2 linked regions of the Kribbella sp. NBC_01245 genome follow. The protein of the gene in region 2 interacts with the protein of the main gene of each other region in a pairwise test. Links are inferred from orthologs where the notes say so. Each region holds a gene or a part of one and is shown on either strand. Other genes may lie near its edges. The genes, in order: ndk and OG394_RS19500.

The links.
Region 1: the proteins of OG394_RS19500 (region 2) and ndk interact in binary tests that used the Escherichia coli proteins (3 or more experiments, as listed by UniProt). The link is inferred for Kribbella sp. NBC_01245 from one-to-one orthologs.

Annotation. Positions count from the first base shown.
Region 1 is NZ_CP108487.1:3,298,780-3,307,699, forward strand. The notes cover bases 3,125-6,070. They hold ndk (nucleoside-diphosphate kinase), read right to left. Parts: upstream 4,830-6,070; coding sequence 4,419-4,829; downstream 3,125-4,418. Other genes in these bases: OG394_RS14490 (rod shape-determining protein), read right to left, coding at 3,125-3,404; OG394_RS14495 (hypothetical protein), read left to right, coding at 3,633-4,409; OG394_RS14505 (hypothetical protein), read left to right, coding at 4,828-5,778; OG394_RS14510 (hypothetical protein), read left to right, coding at 5,883-6,070. In the rest of the region: mrdA (penicillin-binding protein 2), read right to left, coding at 1-918; rod shape-determining protein MreD, read right to left, coding at 915-1,439; rod shape-determining protein MreC, read right to left, coding at 1,439-2,368; more of OG394_RS14490, read right to left, coding at 2,379-3,124; more of OG394_RS14510, read left to right, coding at 6,071-6,881; OG394_RS14515 (hypothetical protein), read left to right, coding at 6,999-7,772; OG394_RS14520 (DUF4233 domain-containing protein), read right to left, coding at 7,782-8,111; OG394_RS14525 (bifunctional folylpolyglutamate synthase/dihydrofolate synthase), read right to left, coding at 8,108-8,920. UniProt on the Escherichia coli protein: Major role in the synthesis of nucleoside triphosphates other than ATP. The ATP gamma phosphate is transferred to the NDP beta phosphate via a ping-pong mechanism, using a phosphorylated active-site intermediate.
Region 2 is NZ_CP108487.1:4,388,128-4,397,032, reverse strand. The notes cover bases 5,975-8,905. They hold OG394_RS19500 (uracil-DNA glycosylase), read right to left. Parts: upstream 7,814-8,905; coding sequence 7,136-7,813; downstream 5,975-7,135. Other genes in these bases: OG394_RS19490 (DinB family protein), read right to left, coding at 8,562-8,905; OG394_RS19495 (hypothetical protein), read left to right, coding at 7,936-8,448; OG394_RS19505 (ABC transporter ATP-binding protein), read left to right, coding at 5,975-7,135. In the rest of the region: OG394_RS19525 (carbohydrate ABC transporter permease), read right to left, coding at 1-847; OG394_RS19520 (ABC transporter substrate-binding protein), read right to left, coding at 850-2,181; OG394_RS19515 (ROK family transcriptional regulator), read right to left, coding at 2,230-3,420; OG394_RS19510 (ABC transporter ATP-binding protein), read left to right, coding at 3,720-5,402; more of OG394_RS19505, read left to right, coding at 5,399-5,974. UniProt on the Escherichia coli protein: Excises uracil residues from the DNA which can arise as a result of misincorporation of dUMP residues by DNA polymerase or due to deamination of cytosine.

The sequences.
Region 1 (8,920 bases), 1.1 Mb from region 2 along the record:
CACCACGGCCGCGCCGGAATCCGCGACGTAGTTGCGGCGAGTGTTCTTGTCGTACTGCTTTCGCGCGGTCAGCATCGCGCCGTACAACTGGCGCTCCAAGACAGACTGGATCCGCGAGTCGATGCTCGTGACGAGGGTCGACCCGGGCACCGGCGCGGTCTGCTTGGCCACGCCCGTGGTCAGGCCGAGGTTGTCGACGGTCACGCTCTTCACGCCGGGCGTGCCGCGCAGCATCGCGTCGTACGTGCGCTCGACGCCGGCCCGGCCGACCAGGTCCGACCGATGGGTGACCGGGTCCTGCCCGGCCTCCTCCATATCCTCCAGCTCACCGGTGGTGATCGGCGAGAGATAGCCGAGCAGGTGAGCCGCGTTCACCTTGTACGGCGCGGGGTAGGCGCGGAGTGCGGCCGATTCGGCGTTGACGCCCGGGAAGTTCTCCCGATGCTCCATGATCTCGATCGCGACCTGTTCGCTGACGTCCTTCGCCACCGGGATCGGCTGGTACGGCGATCCGTTCCAGCAGACGGGCGGTTTGCTCGCGCCGGGCTCGCCGCAGAGCTTCGTCCGGGCGGTGAGGTCGGCCGGGGTCTGCCGGAGGACCTTCGCCAGCCGGACCAGCACCTGTTTGGCCTGCGCCTCGGGCAGTTTCACCAGCACGGTCCGGTCGACGGTGATGACGAGTGAGACCCGGTTGCCGACCAGCGTCCGCCCGGCGGCGTCGACGATGTTGCCACGGGCCGCCGGGGTGAGCACCTCGCGGACCCGGTTCTGGTCGGCGGCGTCGGCGTAGTCGTCCCCGACCACCACCTGGAGCCACCAGAGCCGAGCGAAAAGCGTTATCAGCAAGGAGAAAACGAGCACGCGGATCACGAACAACCGCAGCCGCGGCCGCTCGGGGGCGGGGTTGTAACTGCTCACGACAGCACCCGCCTGCGCTCGCCTGGTGGCACCACCAGTCGCATCACCCACAACACCAGCGGGATCACCAGCACGGCCGCGAGGAGGTCGTACCCGGTGGCGATGCCGAGGCGCTCGCCGTACGACGACCAGTCGACAGATGGGTCATGCAGCAACGACCCGGTGGCGGTGAAGACGGTCAGCGAAAGCACTGTGCCGACGACCACCGTGACGGCCGTCGCCCAGGGACCGACGAAGCTCTCCCGCCGGGCCAGGCCCGCGACATACCCCGCGAGCGCGAACGCGAGTGCCCAGCGGCCGGCGGTGTGGTCGGCCGGTGGCGCGAGGTCGAGCAGTAGGCCGCCCGTGAAGCCCGCGATCGCGCCGAACTCCGGCCCGCGGGCCAGGCCGAGCGCGACGACGACCACCAGTGCGAGGTCACACGTCACCCCGGCGATGGCCAGTTGCGGCAGCGTCGAGAGTTGCAGGGTCACGGCGACCATCAGGAACAGCGCGGCGATCGCGACGCGCAGGCCCGCCATCAGCGCGGCCCCGGTAGCGGTCGGCGTGAGCTGCGGGCGGTCGGCCCGACGACCACGCCGACGGTGTCGATCCGGCCGGCATCGGCGTACGGCCTGATCAGGGCAGTGGACCCGAGCGTGCCGGTGGCGGGGCCGACCGAGGTGATGACGCCGATCGGCACGCCCGCGACGTACGGCGCGTTGCCGCTCGAGCCCCAGGTCATCACCTTCGCGCCGACCCTGGGCCGGGCCTTGAGGTCGACCAGCCGGTATTCCAAAGTGGCGTGCGAACCGAGCTCACCGCGGCCGGTGACAAAGCCGAGGGCCTGAGTGGTGTCGAGGCGCCCGCCGACGGTGGAACCGCGGTCGCCGATCAGCAGCACCGTCGCGGTCGACGCGGTGGCTCGCACGACCCGGCCGATCAGGCCGTCGCCGTTCAGCACGGTCATGTCGGCGCGAACGCCGTCCGCCGCGCCGGCGTCGATCGTGATGGTCTGGCTGAAGCTCTGCGCGGGCCCGATCGCGATCACCCGGGCGGGCGCGATCTTGTAGCCGACGTTGCTCGCGACCCGGAGCAGCTTGTCGAGCTCGACGGCACGCTTGCGGGCGTAGTCGGTGCTTCGCAGCTGACTCGTCAGTTTGCGGTTTTCCTCGCGGAGGCGCTCGTTCTCCGCGGTGAGTCGCTCGGCCGCGGCGAACTTCGCCTTGAGGTCGTCGACCGGTTTGCGGGCCGACGTCGCGCTCGACTGCAGCGGGCCGAAGATGCCGGCCGCGGTATCGCGCAACGGATCGACCGGCGACCCGGCTGAGCGGCGGGCGTCCAGGATCATCAGGGTGAGCGAGGCCAGCACGACCAGCGCGAGCACGGTCCGGCGGCGGCGGATGTCCTTGGGCAGCCCGGCGGACCGGACCACACCCCTGGTAGGCGGTGCGCCGAGATCTTTCAGCATTCGTCGGTCCTCAGCGGCGGTCGGTGACGAGGATGCGTTGCAGGGTCTCGATGTTGTCCACGCACTTGCCCGCGCCGAGCACGACGGCGTCGAGCGGGTTGTCCGCGACATGGATCGGGATACCGGTCTCGTGCCGCAGGCGCTCGTCCAGGCCCTGCAGCAGGGCACCGCCGCCGGTGAGCACGATGCCCCGGTCGACGATGTCACCGGCCAGCTCGGGCGGCGTCTTGTCCAGGGTGGCCTTGACCGCGTCGATGATCGAGGCGAGTGGTTCTTCGATCGCCTTGCGGATATCGGCCGCGGAGACCTTCACCGTGCGCGGCAGGCCGGAGACCATGTCCCGGCCGCGGATCTCGGCGGTCGGCTCCTCGCGGGCCGGGAAGGCCGAGCCGATGGTCATCTTGATCTGCTCGGAGGTGGCCTCGCCGAGCATCAGCGAGTACTCCTTCTTGCAGTACGTCTGGATGGCCTTGTCGATGGCGTCACCGCCGACCCGGATCGACTGGCTGGTGACGATGCCGCCGAACGAGATCACCGCGACCTCGGTGGTCCCACCGCCGACGTCGACGACCATGTTGCCGGTGGCGTCGCGCACCTCGAGGTTGGACCCGAGGGCCGCGGCCATCGGCTCCTCGATGATGTAGACCTTGCGGGCGCCGGCCATATAGCCCGCGTCCCGGACAGCGCGCTGCTCGACGGCGGTGATCCCCGACGGAACGCAGACGACGATCCGGGGTTTCGCGAAGTACCGACGGCGGTGCACGCGCTGGATGAAGTAGCGCAGCATCTGCTCGGCGGCGTCGAAGTCCGCGATCACGCCGTCCTTCAACGGCCGGATCGCGGTGATGTTGCCCGGCGTCCGGCCGATCATCTTCTTCGCCTCATGCCCGAAGGCGACCGCCTCGCGCGGTTCGTCGGTCCGGGTCGCGACCACGGACGGCTCGTTCAGCACGACGCCACGTCCGCGGACATAAACCAGGGTGTTCGCCGTACCGAGATCTACCGCCATATCGCGGCCGAGCATGCTGTTCGCCATCGCGCCGCCTCCCGCCCATTGCTTCGCTCCACAGGCTAGACGCGTTCCGGCCCCCGCCCGGCGACCGACACGTCACCGCTCAGCCACTCACGCATCGTATCCGACCGACTACCCCATGCCATCATCCGGGGTCCGGAGCCTCGTTACCGAACCGTGAAGGTCAACGAGCAACTCGCGGCGAAGTTGGTGTGTCACACATCACACCAGCTATTCCCTTGGGAGGGGACCATGAAACTGCTCCGGTTTGCCGTCGCACTACCCGTTGTCCTGGCGGCCGTCACCGGCACCGTCGGCACTCTGCCCGCGTCGGCCGCGCCCAGTCACCAGTGTCTGAGCTCGATGTCGCGGCTGCCCGCGATGGGCCAGGAGACCGGGTTCGTCGGCGTGACGCTGTCGCCGAACCACCGCAACGTCGTGCCGAACTTCCGGATCAACCCGGCGCTCTGCCAGGGCGCCGTGTTCGCGATCGGGATCAGCCGTCGCGACGGCAGCCAGTTCCGCAACGCCAACGCCAGCTTCGACCCGTCGACCGGCTGGGTGCGGGCCACTCACCGGCTGGGCTGGGCCGACACCGGCGACTGGACCATCCGGCAGATCGCCGTCAGCTGGAACGGGCAGGGCGCGGTGCGGTCGCTCGACCCGGCCAAGCAGACCTCGGTCGCGCGGGTGAAGCGCGCCTCGGTGCTGACGGCATACCCGACCGGCAAGTTCCAGGCCGACAACAACGACGTGTTGTGGGTAGGCGGCTACTTGAAGGCGTACAACAGCAAGGGTGGACTCTCACCACTGCCGTGGCAGCTCGTCGAACTGCAGGGCCGTCGCTACGGCTGGGGCGGCGAGTATGGCGTGGTGAACGACTTCGAGTCCACGTCCACCGGGCGCTGGGGCGGGGGGATCAACTTCGGCTACAAGTACCCGCAGGAGATCCGCGTGATCTTCCGCTCCCGCTACCAGACCATCGCCTCCGACTTCACCTACATGGGCGTCGGAATCGGCCATCCCTGATCTTCGGGCTCAGGGGAGGTCGGGGAACCAGAGCTTGATCTCGCGCTCGGCGGACTCCGGGGAGTCGGAACCGTGAACCAGGTTCTCGCGGTTCGACAGCGACAAGTCGCCACGGATCGTGCCCGGAGCCGCCTTGCGTCCGTCGGTGGCGCCGTTCAGCGCGCGCACCACCTCGATCGCCTCGTCGCCCTCGAGCACCAGCGCCACCAGCGGACCACTGGTGACGAACGCGCGCAGCGGCGGGTAGAAGTCGCGCTCGACGTGCTCGGCGTAGTGCTGGTCGGCCTGATCGGCGTCGATCGTGCGCAGCTCCATCGCGACCAGGCTCAGGCCCTTGGCCTCGAACCGGCCGAGGATGTCACCGACCAGGCCCCGCCGAACGGCGTCGGGCTTGAGCAGGACCAGGGTGCGCTGCGACATGTCACTCTCTCCGGGTGTTCAGGCGGAACCGACTGGGACGCTCAGCCTAGCGGGTGACGCTCCCGCGACCGGCTCGCAGGTCTGGCACAACCAACCGGTCGTTCTCCGCATCGTTGCTGGTGGAGGCGCGCTTCCCCGCGCCCCACCGACCTCGGAGGACCCGGCCAGCCAGCGGTTCGTCAGCCGCCCGGACGGTTCGAAGAAGCACGGCGTCGCGTTCAACTTCGGCATGGCTTCCGGTGGCAGCGACACCATTGCCTACGGCGACGACACCTATAGCTACGGCCCGGCCGACGCCGGCACCTGGATCCTGTACGACAAGGCCGGCAAGCCGTGGCGCCGGTACGCCGCGGTCTGGGCCAGCCGTTTCACCGCCCCGCCCGCGCCGCGCGTCGTCACGGCCGGCACCACCGTGACTGTCAACCACCAACTGCTCGGCTCGACCGCCACCACCGCGCTGGTCGGCGTACCGGGTAAGCGCACCGTGACACTCACTTCGCCGATGGGCGGCTACACCCACCTCACGGCGATCGCCGGTTCGACCGGAAAGACCACCGTGACCTACACCGCGACAAGCAACCGCGCAATCGACGCGTCGTACGACGGCCGCGCGACCTGCTCGTCGTACAACAACGCGGGCTCGGCGGTCCAGATCGTCAACGTCCGCCGCAAGATCACGCGGGCGGTCAGCGACAGCACGCCGGCCGTCGGTCAGTACGTGAAGGTCACCGGCACGGTCTACCCGGCGGCGAACGGCCAGAAGGTGTACCTGCAGCGCTGGGACGGCACGAAGTTCGTGAACGTCGTCGCGGTCAGCACCACCAGCGGTAAGTACACCGCCTACTTCAAGCCCGCCAAGAAGGGCACGCACACGCTGCGGCTCTACACCGCCGCGAATACCTGGAACGTGGCGAGCGTCTCCCCCAATGTGAGCGTCAGCGCTCACTAGCCATGCTCCAGTCGCCCGGTTCCGGCATCTCCGCCGGGACCGGGCAACCTTTTGTTCACCGGCTTCCGTCTTGCAGTCGTCAATGCCAATTCACGGAGGTCTTCATGATCGGAAGCACAGGGCGGCGGGCGGGTGCCACCGTCGCCGCGATCGCGCTGGCCGGCGCCGGCGCGCTCGCCTCGGCTCCCCTCGCGTCCGCCGAACCTGCCGCCTCGCCGCAGGCTTGTCTGGACAGCATCAAGAACGTGCGCTTCAACGACACCAACGGCCAGTTCCTGCTCGGCGGTTTCACCATCCAAAGCCTGGGTGTGTGGCAGGTCGGGGTGAAACAGGCCGAGGCCGTGCGCGTCTACACCAGCCAGAAGGGCGGCGGGGTGAGGTTCATCAGCAGGCTGGGGAGCAACTCGCTGTCTGCCTCGGCCGATCACGATGCTGTGGCCTGCAAGGGTGCGGTGATGACGTTCGGCTTCAGCAAGGGCGACGGCAGCGGATACCGCAACGCGTTCGCGCACAACCTCGGCGCCCGCTATGAACCGGCCCGGAAGATGGCCGACCGGCGATTGCCAGGTGGTTCGCTGACCGCCTGGTTGCCGATCACGCCGAAGGACACCGGCGAGTGGAAGATCCGGCAAGTCGCGGTCCGCCAGGGCGCCGAACTCGTGGTCAGGCCGATCGGTGACGTCAGCACCACCGTCCGGCGAGCGTCGTACTTGGGTGCGAACCAACGGCATTGGGTGCGGATGGACCACCAGCCGCTCGTCGCCATCGAGAAGACCCGCGCACGCGACGCCGACCGGACCCCGAGGTCATACGTGATCTGGAAGGGCGAGCTCGTCGGCATCACCGGCCACCTGACGACAATCTCGACCAAGGGCGCCATGGTCGGGCTCAAGGGCCAGCCCATCGTGCTGCAGGCGCGCAAGGGTGGCGCCAAGGGCTCGTGGCAGACCGTGCTGGTGGAGCAGAAGAGCACTCACGCCAACGGGTATTACCTGCTCCAGGTCAAGCGGGCCAAGGTGGCCGGCCACGAGCTCCGGCTGCACTACCCGTCGCCGTACCAGAGCATCGCCAAGTCCTATCAATACTTGGGCAAAGTGCGTTGAGCTGACGACAGCTCACCTGCCGCGTCCCGTCTCGGGGGACGCGGCAGGTGCCGAACTTTTCCCGGCCGGTGGCGTCTTACTGGCGTAGTCCGTAAGCATCCTCGGGAGGGAATCATCATGATCACCACCTTCGGCCGGCGCGCTGTGGCGGCCGTCGCCGGGCTCGCCCTGGCCGGCACCGGCTTGTTCGGCGCGACCACGGCCATCGCGACGACTTCGGCCGCCAACTCGGCTTTGGCTTGTCTGAACGCGTTGGAGCAGCCGACGTTCTTCGACAACTACGGCCAGACCATCATCTCGCCGGCCAATCACGCCATCCGGACGCTGACCCTGGTCAACAGCAACGCCTGCCAGGGTGCGGTTGCCACGGTCGGTATCAGCAAGCCCTACAGCAACAAGGTCTACAGCGCCTACGCGCGCATCGGCTATGACGGCGAGATGCATTACCTGGCATCGAAGCACCAGATCAGCCTCGCGGATACCGGCCACTGGCGAATCCGCCAGATCGCGGTCACAAAGAACGGCGTGACGAAGGTGAAGAACTACGACCTCGCCGATATCCGGACCACCTCGGTCCGCCGGGCGTCGATCCTCACCGGTTCGCCCAAGGGATCGATTCCGGTCAACCAGTGGTTCACCGGCTACCTCAAGGCGTACACCTCGACCGGTTCGATCGTGCCGCTGAAGGGCCGGACGATGGTGCTGCAGGCTTCGCGCAACGGCCTTCCATACAAGGACATCCTGGTCAAACCGAACGCGACGCACGCCAACGGCTATTACCTGCTCGGCCGCGACCTCTCGCCGTACCGTGGCCACAACGTGCGCGCCGTCTTCAAGTCGCCGTACGAAACGATCGCCTCGTCGTACGTCTATCTCGGCGTGGTCCGCTAGCGACCCGCGTCAGCCGGCTTCGGCCGCCGCCTTGGCCTCGTCGATGCGGCGGCCGAGTTTGATCGCCATCACCCAGAACCCGGCGAAAGCCAGCCCGAGCACGAACATCACCGGCACGATGAAGCCGAGGCCGACCGCGCCGACCTGGACGATCCAGCCGAGGACGTAGCCGACCTTGTGCCGCAGCAGGCCGGCCGCGACCAGCGTGAACAGGGCCAGCCCGAGGCAGACCGCCAGGGACACGCCCTTCGAGACGTCCGCGACGGAGATCATTACCGGGGTGACCAACGCCAGCACGATCGCCTCGAAGGTCAGCACAATGGCCGCCAGTGACCTCATCGGTTCGAGCCCTTCAGCAGCACCCGGGCCTCGCCCGCGGTGATGACGGACCCGGTGATCAGGACGCCACCACTGCCCATCGGGGAGTTCTCCTCGGCCAGCCGAACGCCCTCGCTGATCGCCTCGTCCAGCCGCGGCGCGACCAGCACCCGGTCGTCGCCGAAGACCTCCATTGCGATCTCACCGAGGTCCCGCGCCGACATCGACCGGTCGAACGAGTTCTGGGTGCAGACGATGGTCTCCATGATCGGTTCGTAGGCCTCGAGCAGACCGTAAACGTCCTTGTCCCGCATCACGCCGACCACCCCGATCAGCGGGGCGAACGCGAACGCCTCCGACACCGCCTCGGCCGTCGCCTTGGCGCCGTGCGGGTTGTGCGCCGCGTCCACGATCACGGTCGGGCTGCGGCGTACCACCTCGAGCCGTCCGGGTGAGGTGACGTCGTTGAAGCCGTTGCGCACCAGGTCGATGTCGATCCGGTCGTCCTGCGAGCCGGCGCCGAGGAACGCCTCGACCGCCGCGAGAGCCGTCGCCGCGTTGTGCGCCTGGTACTCGCCGTGCAGGGGGATGAAGATGTCCTCGTACTCCGCGCCGAGCCCGCGCAACCGGACCAGCTGGCCGCCGACCGCGACCTCTCGCGTCAGTACGCCGAACTCGAGGCCCTCGCGAACGATCGTGGCGCCGACCTGGGCCGCGCGGCCCATCAGCACCTCGAACACCTCGACGGTCTGCTGCGACGTCACGGCAGTGGCGCCGGACTTGATGATGCCGGCCTTCTCCCCCGCGATGCCGACCGGATCGTCGCCGAG
Region 2 (8,905 bases):
GGGGCAAGGTCAATGTCGACTTGTCGGGATAGCCCGGTTCGAATTGTTGCCCTGAGCCCCCAATCACACCGCTGGCGACTTTGCCGGCGACGAGTGGCTGGGTGTAGTACTGCATCGCCTGGATGATGCCGGTGACAACGGCGAACATGATGATCGGCGAGATGTTCGGCAGCGTGATGTGCTGGAATCGCCGCAACGGGCCGGCGCCGTCCAGCTCGGATGCTTCGTACTGCTCCTTGGGCACGTCGAGCAGCGAGGCCATGAAGATGACCATCAGGTCACCGATACCCCAGATCGCCAGCAGGGTAAGGGCCGGCTTCGACCAGGTCGGGTCGTTGAACCAGCCTGGCTGAGGTAGTCCGAGAGCGCCGAGGATGTTGTTCACCGGGCCCGTGCCGGGGTTGAGCAGGAAGGCGAACGACATCGTCGCGGCCACCGGCGGCGCCAGGTAGGGCAGGTAGAACGCGGTCCGGAACAGGCCCGCGCCGGTCTTGATCTTCGTGATCAGCAGGCCGATGCCCAGACCGAAGGCGACGCGCAGGGTGACCATGATCAGGACCAGCCAGACCGTGTTCTCCATGGCGGGCCAGAAGTTCGGGAAGTCGGTGAACACGTACTTCCAGTTACGCAGGCCCACCAGTGTCGGCGGGGTGTAGCCGTCGTACTTCACGAACGAGAAGTAGATCGTCGAGAACAACGGGTACAGGAAGAACAGGCCGACACCGAGCAGCCAGGGCGACAGGAAGGCCAGGTTGCGCAGCGTCTCGCGCCGCCGCTTCCGGCGCAGGGAGCCCTGCGCCGGAGCGGCGATTCGAACGGCCTCGTCAGTGGCCGGGAAAGAGGTCATCGTCACTTGGCCTGGGCGATGTCTTTGTCGATCTGCTCATCGGCCTTCTTCAGCGCCGCCGGCAGGTCGGTGATCTTGCCGGACTCGTACTGGTAGCCGAGGTCCTGCAGGGTGACCAGGTAGGCGCCGCCGTTCACGCTGGCGGGCGCGCTGTTGCTGTCCTTGTGCTGGGCGATGCCGATGAAGACGTCCATGATCGGGTCGTCGGCCAGCTTCGGCGACTTCAGCGCCTCGAACGTCGAGGGCACGTTGTGGATCGCGTTGGAGAAGTTGACGACGGCGTCGGTGTCCGTGGTCAGGTACTTGGTCAGCTCCCAGGCGGCGTTCTTCTTCTCGCTCTTGTTGGAGATACCGATGATCGTGCCCGAGAGGTAGCCCTTGCCGTAGCTGTCTTCCTGGTCGTCCGGCACGGGCACCGGTGCGACGCCGAGCTCGAACTTGATCCCCGCGTCCTTGGCCATGCCCGCGCGCCATTCACCGTCGAAGGTCATCGCGACCTGGCCGGTGTGGAACGGGTTCTTCGCACCCCACTCGTCGCCGAAGGTGGTGCGGTACTTCTCCAGCTTGGCGAAACCGCCGAGCGCGTCGACGAGCTTCTTCTGGCCCTGGTACGCCTTGACGAAGTTCGGGTCCTTCGAAGCGTTGGACTTGCCCTGCTCGTCGAAGTACTTCAGACCCCACAGGGCGCCGTACTGGCTCGTGGTCACCTCGTAGCCGTGGTAGTTCGGCATGAAGCCCAGCTGGCTGAAGGTGTCGCCCTTGGGCTTGGTGAGCTTCTTGGCGACGGCCTCGAACTCGGACAGCGTCTTCGGGGGATTGGCGATCCCTGCGGCCTTGAAGGCGTCCTTGTTGTAGTACAGGCCGTACGCGTCGTTCAGCAGCGGCAGTGCGCAGCGCTTGCCCTCGAACTGGGTGTAGTCCAGGACCGGCTTCGGGAACGTCTCTTCCAGGTTGATCGCGGACTTCTCGATGAACGGCTTCAGGTCGGTGAAGACGTTCGAGGAGCAGAAGGCGCCCACATTGGTGGTGGTGAACGACGAGACGACGTCCGGGGAGCTGGGGCCACCGGTGCGCAGGGCCTGCTTGATCTTGTCGTCGTTGATGTTGCCGACGACCTTGACCTTGATGTTGGGGAACTTGGCCTGGAAGTTCTTGATGCTGGCCTCGATCCCCTTCACTTCGCTCGGCGCGCTCCAACCGTGCCAGAAGAGGATCTCGACGTTCTTCGCGGAGGGGTCGTCACTGGCCGTGGTGCCGGCGGGTGTGCCGGTGCAGGCGGTGCCGAACAGCGCGATCGCCGCGGCAGCCGCGACTGCTCTGTGAACTCGGGGCATTTCCGGTCTCCTGATCTTGTGCTGGGACTTCTACAAGGGATTGCGTGCTCACTCGGCGGCAGGTGTTCCGGCGGTGTCGAAGACCTCGTCGCGGGTGGTGCTCAGAGCCGACTGCAACGCACCGGTGAGCACGGGATCGTCCGTGACAGCGGTGAGCAACAGCCGGGGTCTTGGTACTGCGAGTTCGGCCAGTTCCTCTTGGATCAGGCCGCGTAAGCGCTCCCCGCCCGCAGTGATGACACCGCCGGCCAGGACGATCAGTTCGGGGTCTACGACCGCGACGATGGCGGCCAGCCCGACGGCCAGCCGATGGGCGAACTCGGAGAGCACCGAGTCGCCCGGACCCCGCAAGTGCAGGGCCTGGGTGATGGCGTCCTCCGCGGTCGTCGCGCGCAGGCCGTGGTCGTGGGCCAGCGCCAGGATCGGCTCGGCGCCGGCGAGTTCCTGGAAACCGCCCGCGTTGTTGCGGCCGACGTTGCGCACCAGCGGAGTGCCGGGCAGGGGGAGGAAGGCGACTTCACCGGCACCGCCGGTGGCGCCGCGGTGGAGCCGTCCACCGATCACCACCGCGGCGCCGATTCCCTCCTCGCCCCAGAGGAGGACGAAGTTGCCGGAGTCGCGGGCATGCCCGATGCGCTGCTCGGCGACGGCGGCGAGGTTGACGTCGTTCTCGACCTCGAGCGGTACGCCGATCGCGGCCGCGAGATCTTCCAGCAGGCGCGGGCTGTGCCAGCCGGGCAGGTGGGTCGCGTAGCGCAGCCGCCCGGTCGTCGGGTCGAACCCGCCGGGCGTGCCGATCACGACCCGGCGCAGCTGATCCTCGGCCAGGCCGGCTTCGCCGAGTGCGCCATGAATGGCCTTCACCACTCGCTCGACCGTGCCGCGGGCGTTGCGACCGGGCGTCGGCAGTTCGAACCGGCCGACGACCGTGCCGCGTAGATCGGCGATGGCGGCCAGGATCCGGGCCGGGTTGACGTCGAGCGCGGCCACATGGGCGATGCCGGCGTTGATCTCGTACAGCTGGGCGTTCGGGCCGGGGCGGCCGGCGCTGGTGCCGCTGAGGCGGACCAGGCCGACGGTCTCGAGGCGGCCGAGCAGTTGGGAGGCGGTCGGCTTGGACAGCCCGGTCAGGGTGCCGAGGGCGGTGCGGGACAGCGGGCCCTGTTCGAGCAGGAGGTCGAGCGCGGCGCGATCGTTCATCGCTCGCAGCAGGCGGGGCGTACCCGGTGTGCCGGCCATCTTCGCCCCCTCTCAGGTGCCGCTCGGTGGAACTGTTAGGAAAGTTTCCTATTGATGGGTAGGACGGTAAAGGCGACCACCGGCAGGTGTCAATGACTGAACCTTTGGCCAGCGAGCGGTCCCCCTTTACTTTTTGTCCGCGGGTGGTCGCATCTGGTCCGGGGAGGTGGCTGCCTGGTGGGGCGCCGCGCGGACCAGATGCGACCACCCGCGGACAAAAAGGGGGACCACTCGCGGCAAGGGCGACCTGGCGGGCGGGTTAGGGTGGCCTAAGTTGTTTGCCGAGCTGGAGGGTCTGGGTGCGGGAGCTCACGGCTGGGCGGTTGTTGTGGCGTTCGGTACGGCGTCATCGGGGGCGGATGGCGCTTGGTATCTCGGTGCTGGCGTTGCACCAGGCGACCGAGGCGGCCGTACCGGTGCTGATCGGGCTCACCGTCGACAAGGCGATCGCGACCGGCAACATCGCGAACCTCGGGTTCTGCGTGCTCCTGATGGTGTTGCTGTTCCTGGCGCTGTCGAACGCGTGGAAGACCGGCGCGCGGCAGGTGGTGCGGGCGATCGAGACCGAGACGCACCAGCTCCGGCTGGAGATCGCCGGGCGCGTGTTGGATCCTCGCGGTCATCGCACCGGCCTGCGTTCGGGCGAGCTCCTGTCGATTGCCACCTCCGACGCAGAGAAGTCGGCCCTCGTGTTGCGCGCCGTCTCGATGGGTTCGGCGGCGGTCGCGGCACTGGTCGTTTCGTCGGTGGCCCTGCTGACCATCGACGTACCTCTCGGCCTCGGCGTTCTGGTCGGCGTACCGCTGATCGTGGTTGCGTTGCAGGCTTTGTCGCCGCTGTTGACCCGGCGGACCGAGAGCCAGCAGGAGTCGATCGCGAGTACGACGGCGCTGGCCACCGACCTGGTCGCGGGTCTGCGCACGCTGCGCGGGATCGGCGCCCAACACAACGCGGCCGAGCGCTATCGCCGGTCGAGCCAGCGGGCCTTGACCGCGACTCTGCGAGCGGCCGCGACGAACGGCATCCAGGACGGCGTGACCACTTTTGCGAGCGGGTTGTTCCTCGCGGCCGTGGCCGGCGTGGCCGGGTGGTTCGCGTTGAACGGGCGGCTGAGCATCGGTGAGCTCGTCACGGTGGTCGGGCTGGCGCAGTTCGTGGCCGAGCCGGTCGGCACGCTCGGGTATTGCGGTCAGCTCGCGGCCCTGGCGAAGGCGTCCGCTGGTCGGTTGGCCGCCGTACTGGCTGCTCCTGGATTGGTTTCGTCTGGTGCGGTTGCCGAGGTTGACCCGGCCGATGGCTGGTTGGCTTTGGAGGGCATCAGTTATCGCGGTCTAGCGCGAGTGGATCTTGTCGTTAGAGCGGGTGAGCTGGTCGGCGTGCTCTGTTATGACCCGCGGGATGCCGACGCGCTGCTCGCGCTCGTGGTCGGCCGGGCGCCCGAGCACGAGGGCCGCCTGCTGATCGGTGGTACGCCGGCCGAGACGCTGGACATCGACTTGGTACGACGCACGGTGCTGCTCGAACAACACGACACCGACCTCTTCGAAGGCACGATCCGGACCAACCTGCTCGCCGGTTCGGAGGCGGACGACGAACGCCTCGCGCGGGTCGTCGGCGCTGCCGCCGCGACCGATCTGGTCGACGCCGTCGGGTTGGACCATGCCGTCACCGATCGCGGGCGAACGTTGTCGGGTGGGCAGCGGCAGCGCCTCGGATTGGCCCGGGCCTTGCTGGCGGAGCCGCCGCTACTCGTGCTGCACGACCCGAGTACGGCGGTCGACGCGGTGACGGAGGAGTTGCTCGCGGAAGGACTCGTCGCGGAGCGGGCGAATGCGGCCACGCTCGTGTTGACGAGTAGCCCGGCGCTACTCGGCAAGATGCACCGGGTCGTCGTACTGGACGAAGGCCGGGTGGTTGCCGAGGGCACGCATTCCGACCTGGCCGAAACGGATCTGCGGTACCGGGAGGCGGTGCTCCGATGAGCGAGTTGTTGCCGATCGCCGGCGCCAAAGGGACGTGGGCGGTGTTGTGGCGCGATATGCGCAGGGGACCGGCCGTGCTGGCGGCGCTGGTGGTGAGCTCGGCGAGTGCGGCCGGGTTGGTCGCGCCCTGGGCACTCGGGCGACTCGTCGATGACCTGACTGGTGATGCCGATCAGGATTCGGTGCTGCGGATCGCCGTACTGATCGCGGCTGCCGCACTGGCCTCCGGATTGCTAACGGCCGTCGGCAGCATGCTGGTGTCCCGGGTCGGTGAGACCGTGCTCGCGCGGCTCCGGGAGCAGGTGGTCGATCGGGTTCTACAGTTGCCCACGGCAACGATGGAGAAGGTGCGCACGGGCGACCTACTCTCCCGGGTAGGCGACGATGTCTCGGTCGTCGCGAACGCCATCAGCACGACCGGGCCGATCCTCTTGCAGGCCGCGTTGACCGTATTGCTGACCGGCGTCGGCATGTTCGCGCTCGACTGGCGGCTGGGGTTGGCCGGTCTGCTCTGCGTGCCGGTTTATCTGCTGGCGCTGCGCTGGTACCTGCCGCGCTCGGCACCGTTCTACGCGCGCGAACGCGTGGCGATGGGCGAGCGTTCGCAGGTGCTGATCGCCTCCATGCGGGGTAGCGCGACCGTGCGGGCTTACCGGCTGGAAGACGAGCACCTGGCCCGGATCGACGACCGATCGCGAGTGGCGATGGACTTGTCGCTCGGGGTGTTCCGGTTGTTCAGCCACTTCGCGTCGCGGATCAACCATGCCGAGTTCGTCGGCCTGACCGCCGTACTCGTCACTGGATTCTTCCTGGTCCGCGGTGACCTCGCGACGGTTGGTGCGACCACTGCTGCCGCTCTCTACTTCCACCGGTTGTTCAACCCGCTCGGGACTCTGGTGATGGAGTTCGACCAGGTCCAGTCGGCCGGAGCCAGCTTGGCCCGTCTTGCCGGGGTTGCCGACCTACCGCCCGCCGCAGCCGCTACGGAAGGCCCGGGCCCTCGGGACAGCTCGATTGAGGTTGTTGGACTTAGTCACCGGTACGACGCGGGGCCGCTCGTACTGGCTGACGTGTCGTTCCGGATCGAGCCAGGCGAGCGGGTGGCGCTTGTAGGTGCGAGTGGTGCTGGCAAGACCACACTGGCGGCCATAGTCGCGGGAATTCTTCAACCCACACAGGGATCGGTACTACTCGGCGGGATCGACGTACGCGCGCTTGGTGAGGCTCGGACGCGGTTGCAGGTGGCGCTGTTGAGTCAGGAGGTCCACGTCTTCTCGGGACCGCTAGTGGAAGACGTACGACTTGCTTCTTCTTCTGCCACTGACGCCGAGGTAGAAGCGGCACTGGAGGTTGCAGGCGCGTTGACGTGGGTGCGGGCTTTGCCGGAAGGCTTGCACAGCCAGGTCGGGGAGAACGCTCACCAACTGACAGGAGCCCAGTCCCAGCAGTTGGCGTTCGCCCGGCTCGTGCTGGCTGATCCGCCGGTTGCAGTCCTCGACGAGGCCACTGCGGAGGCGGGTAGTGCGGGTGCTCGTGAGTTGGAACGGGCGAGTGCGGCCGCCACTGACGGCCGCACCACCCTCATCGTTGCTCACCGGTTGACCCAGGCCGAGCAGGCGGATCGCATCATCGTGCTGGACCAGGGCCGCATCGTCGAGGTCGGCTCGCACAAGGAACTACTGACCCGCGACGGCCGCTACGCCCACCTCTGGCACAGCTGGACCGGTACGTAACTAGGGGAGTTGCCAGTTGATCGGTTCGCCGCCGCGTTCGGTCAGCAGGGTGTTGACGCGGCTGAAGGGGCGGGAGCCGAAGAAGCCGCGGTCAGCCGACATCGGGCTCGGGTGCGCGCTCTCGATGTACGGAATGCTGCCGAGCATCGGCTTGAGCGTCTGCGCGTCGCGTCCCCAGAGGATCGCCACCAGCGGACCGCCGCGCGCGACGAGAGCCTTGATCGCCTGCTCTGTAACGGCTTCCCAGCCCTTGCCGCGGTGTGAGCCGGGCTTGCCGGGCTGAACCGTCAGGACCCTGTTGAGCATCAGTACGCCGCGATCGGCCCATGGCGAGAGGTCGCCATTACTGGGCGCCGGGGCGTTCAGATCCGCCATGAGCTCGCGGTAGATGTTCTGCAGGCTGCGGGGGATTGGCCGGACGTCAGGCGCTACCGAGAAGCTCAAGCCGACAGGGTGGCCGGGCGTCGGGTACGGGTCTTGTCCGACGACCAGCACCTTCACTTCGGCCAGTGGCCGGGTGAAGGCGCGCAACACGTTCTCCCCGGCAGGGAGGTACGGACGGCCTGCGGCGATCTCCGCGCGCAAGAACTCGCCCATCCGGCTAACGGTGTCCTCGACCGGCGCAAGCGCTTCTGCCCAGTCCGGCGCGACCAAGTCGCTCAGTGATTTCGGGCTCACCCGCCACAGTCTCCCAGGTCGGGACCCGTGCAGCGCTCCGGGGGTTCAGACCGTGCGGCGTCTTGACGTCAAGGTCCCGGTGGGTGCTCTCTGTAGTCAGGGATCTGCGGGGAGGGACTTCGATGCCAGTCGGGCCGCGGGAGAAGCGGGACTTCAAGGTCGCGTTCATCAGCGCGGGTTCCGCCCTGATCGGTGCTCTGGTCGGGGCGTTGGTCAGCATCCTGGCCGTCACCCTGCAACTCGACGCCGATCGCGATCAGGAAGCACGCGAGCGACGCGCGGTGGCCTATGCCGACTTCCTGGAGGCGGCCAACACCTACCGGAATGAGGCCGTCCACGCCAAGGAGAGGATCGCCGCGAGCCGCCAAATCAAGCTGACGCTGAACGAACCTGCCTTGAGGACTTACCTGACGTCCAGAGCGCACTACCAGGCGTCGCTCGTCCAGGTTTTCGTCTACGGCAGCGACGAGGCCTGGCGCCGCGCCGTGCTGGTCGGTCAAACCTTGCCGCCCGCGACCGGCGTGATCGAAAGCCCCAACGTCGACCCGGCAGCCTTCAGCCAGGCCTACCAGGGCTTCCTCCTCGTCTTCTGCGCCGAAGCCCTCGCAACCCCCCGCTCCACCTGCACCCGCTGACCCCGTCCCCTCACGTCCCCCTTCTTTGCGTTCATTCGCCGCAAACCGCCCTCGCCCTGGCCGCCCGCGATGGCTAGGCCCGCTTGGCCACCTGCTCAAAGGCGATGCGGTGACTAGGCCTCCTTAGCCACCTGCTCGAGGCGGTTGTGGTGGGCTTCCCAGGTTGCTGCGTCGCTTGGCGGCAGGCTGGCGTTGTTCTCGGCCATGCCGACGGATCCATCGACAAGTTCGCGGACGATGTCGGCGTGACCGGCGTGGCGGTGGGTATCGGCGATCACCCGCACCAAGGCGTGATTCAGCGTCACCTCGTTGGCATCGGCCGGCCACCACGGCACCCGCCCGATCGCGTCCAGCGGCAGCGCATCGATGGTCGCGTCCGAGTGCGCCCACGCCCTGCGATAACACTCGACGATCTGCTCGCGCGACTCGTCCGCCGTGGCCCACATATCCGCATTGG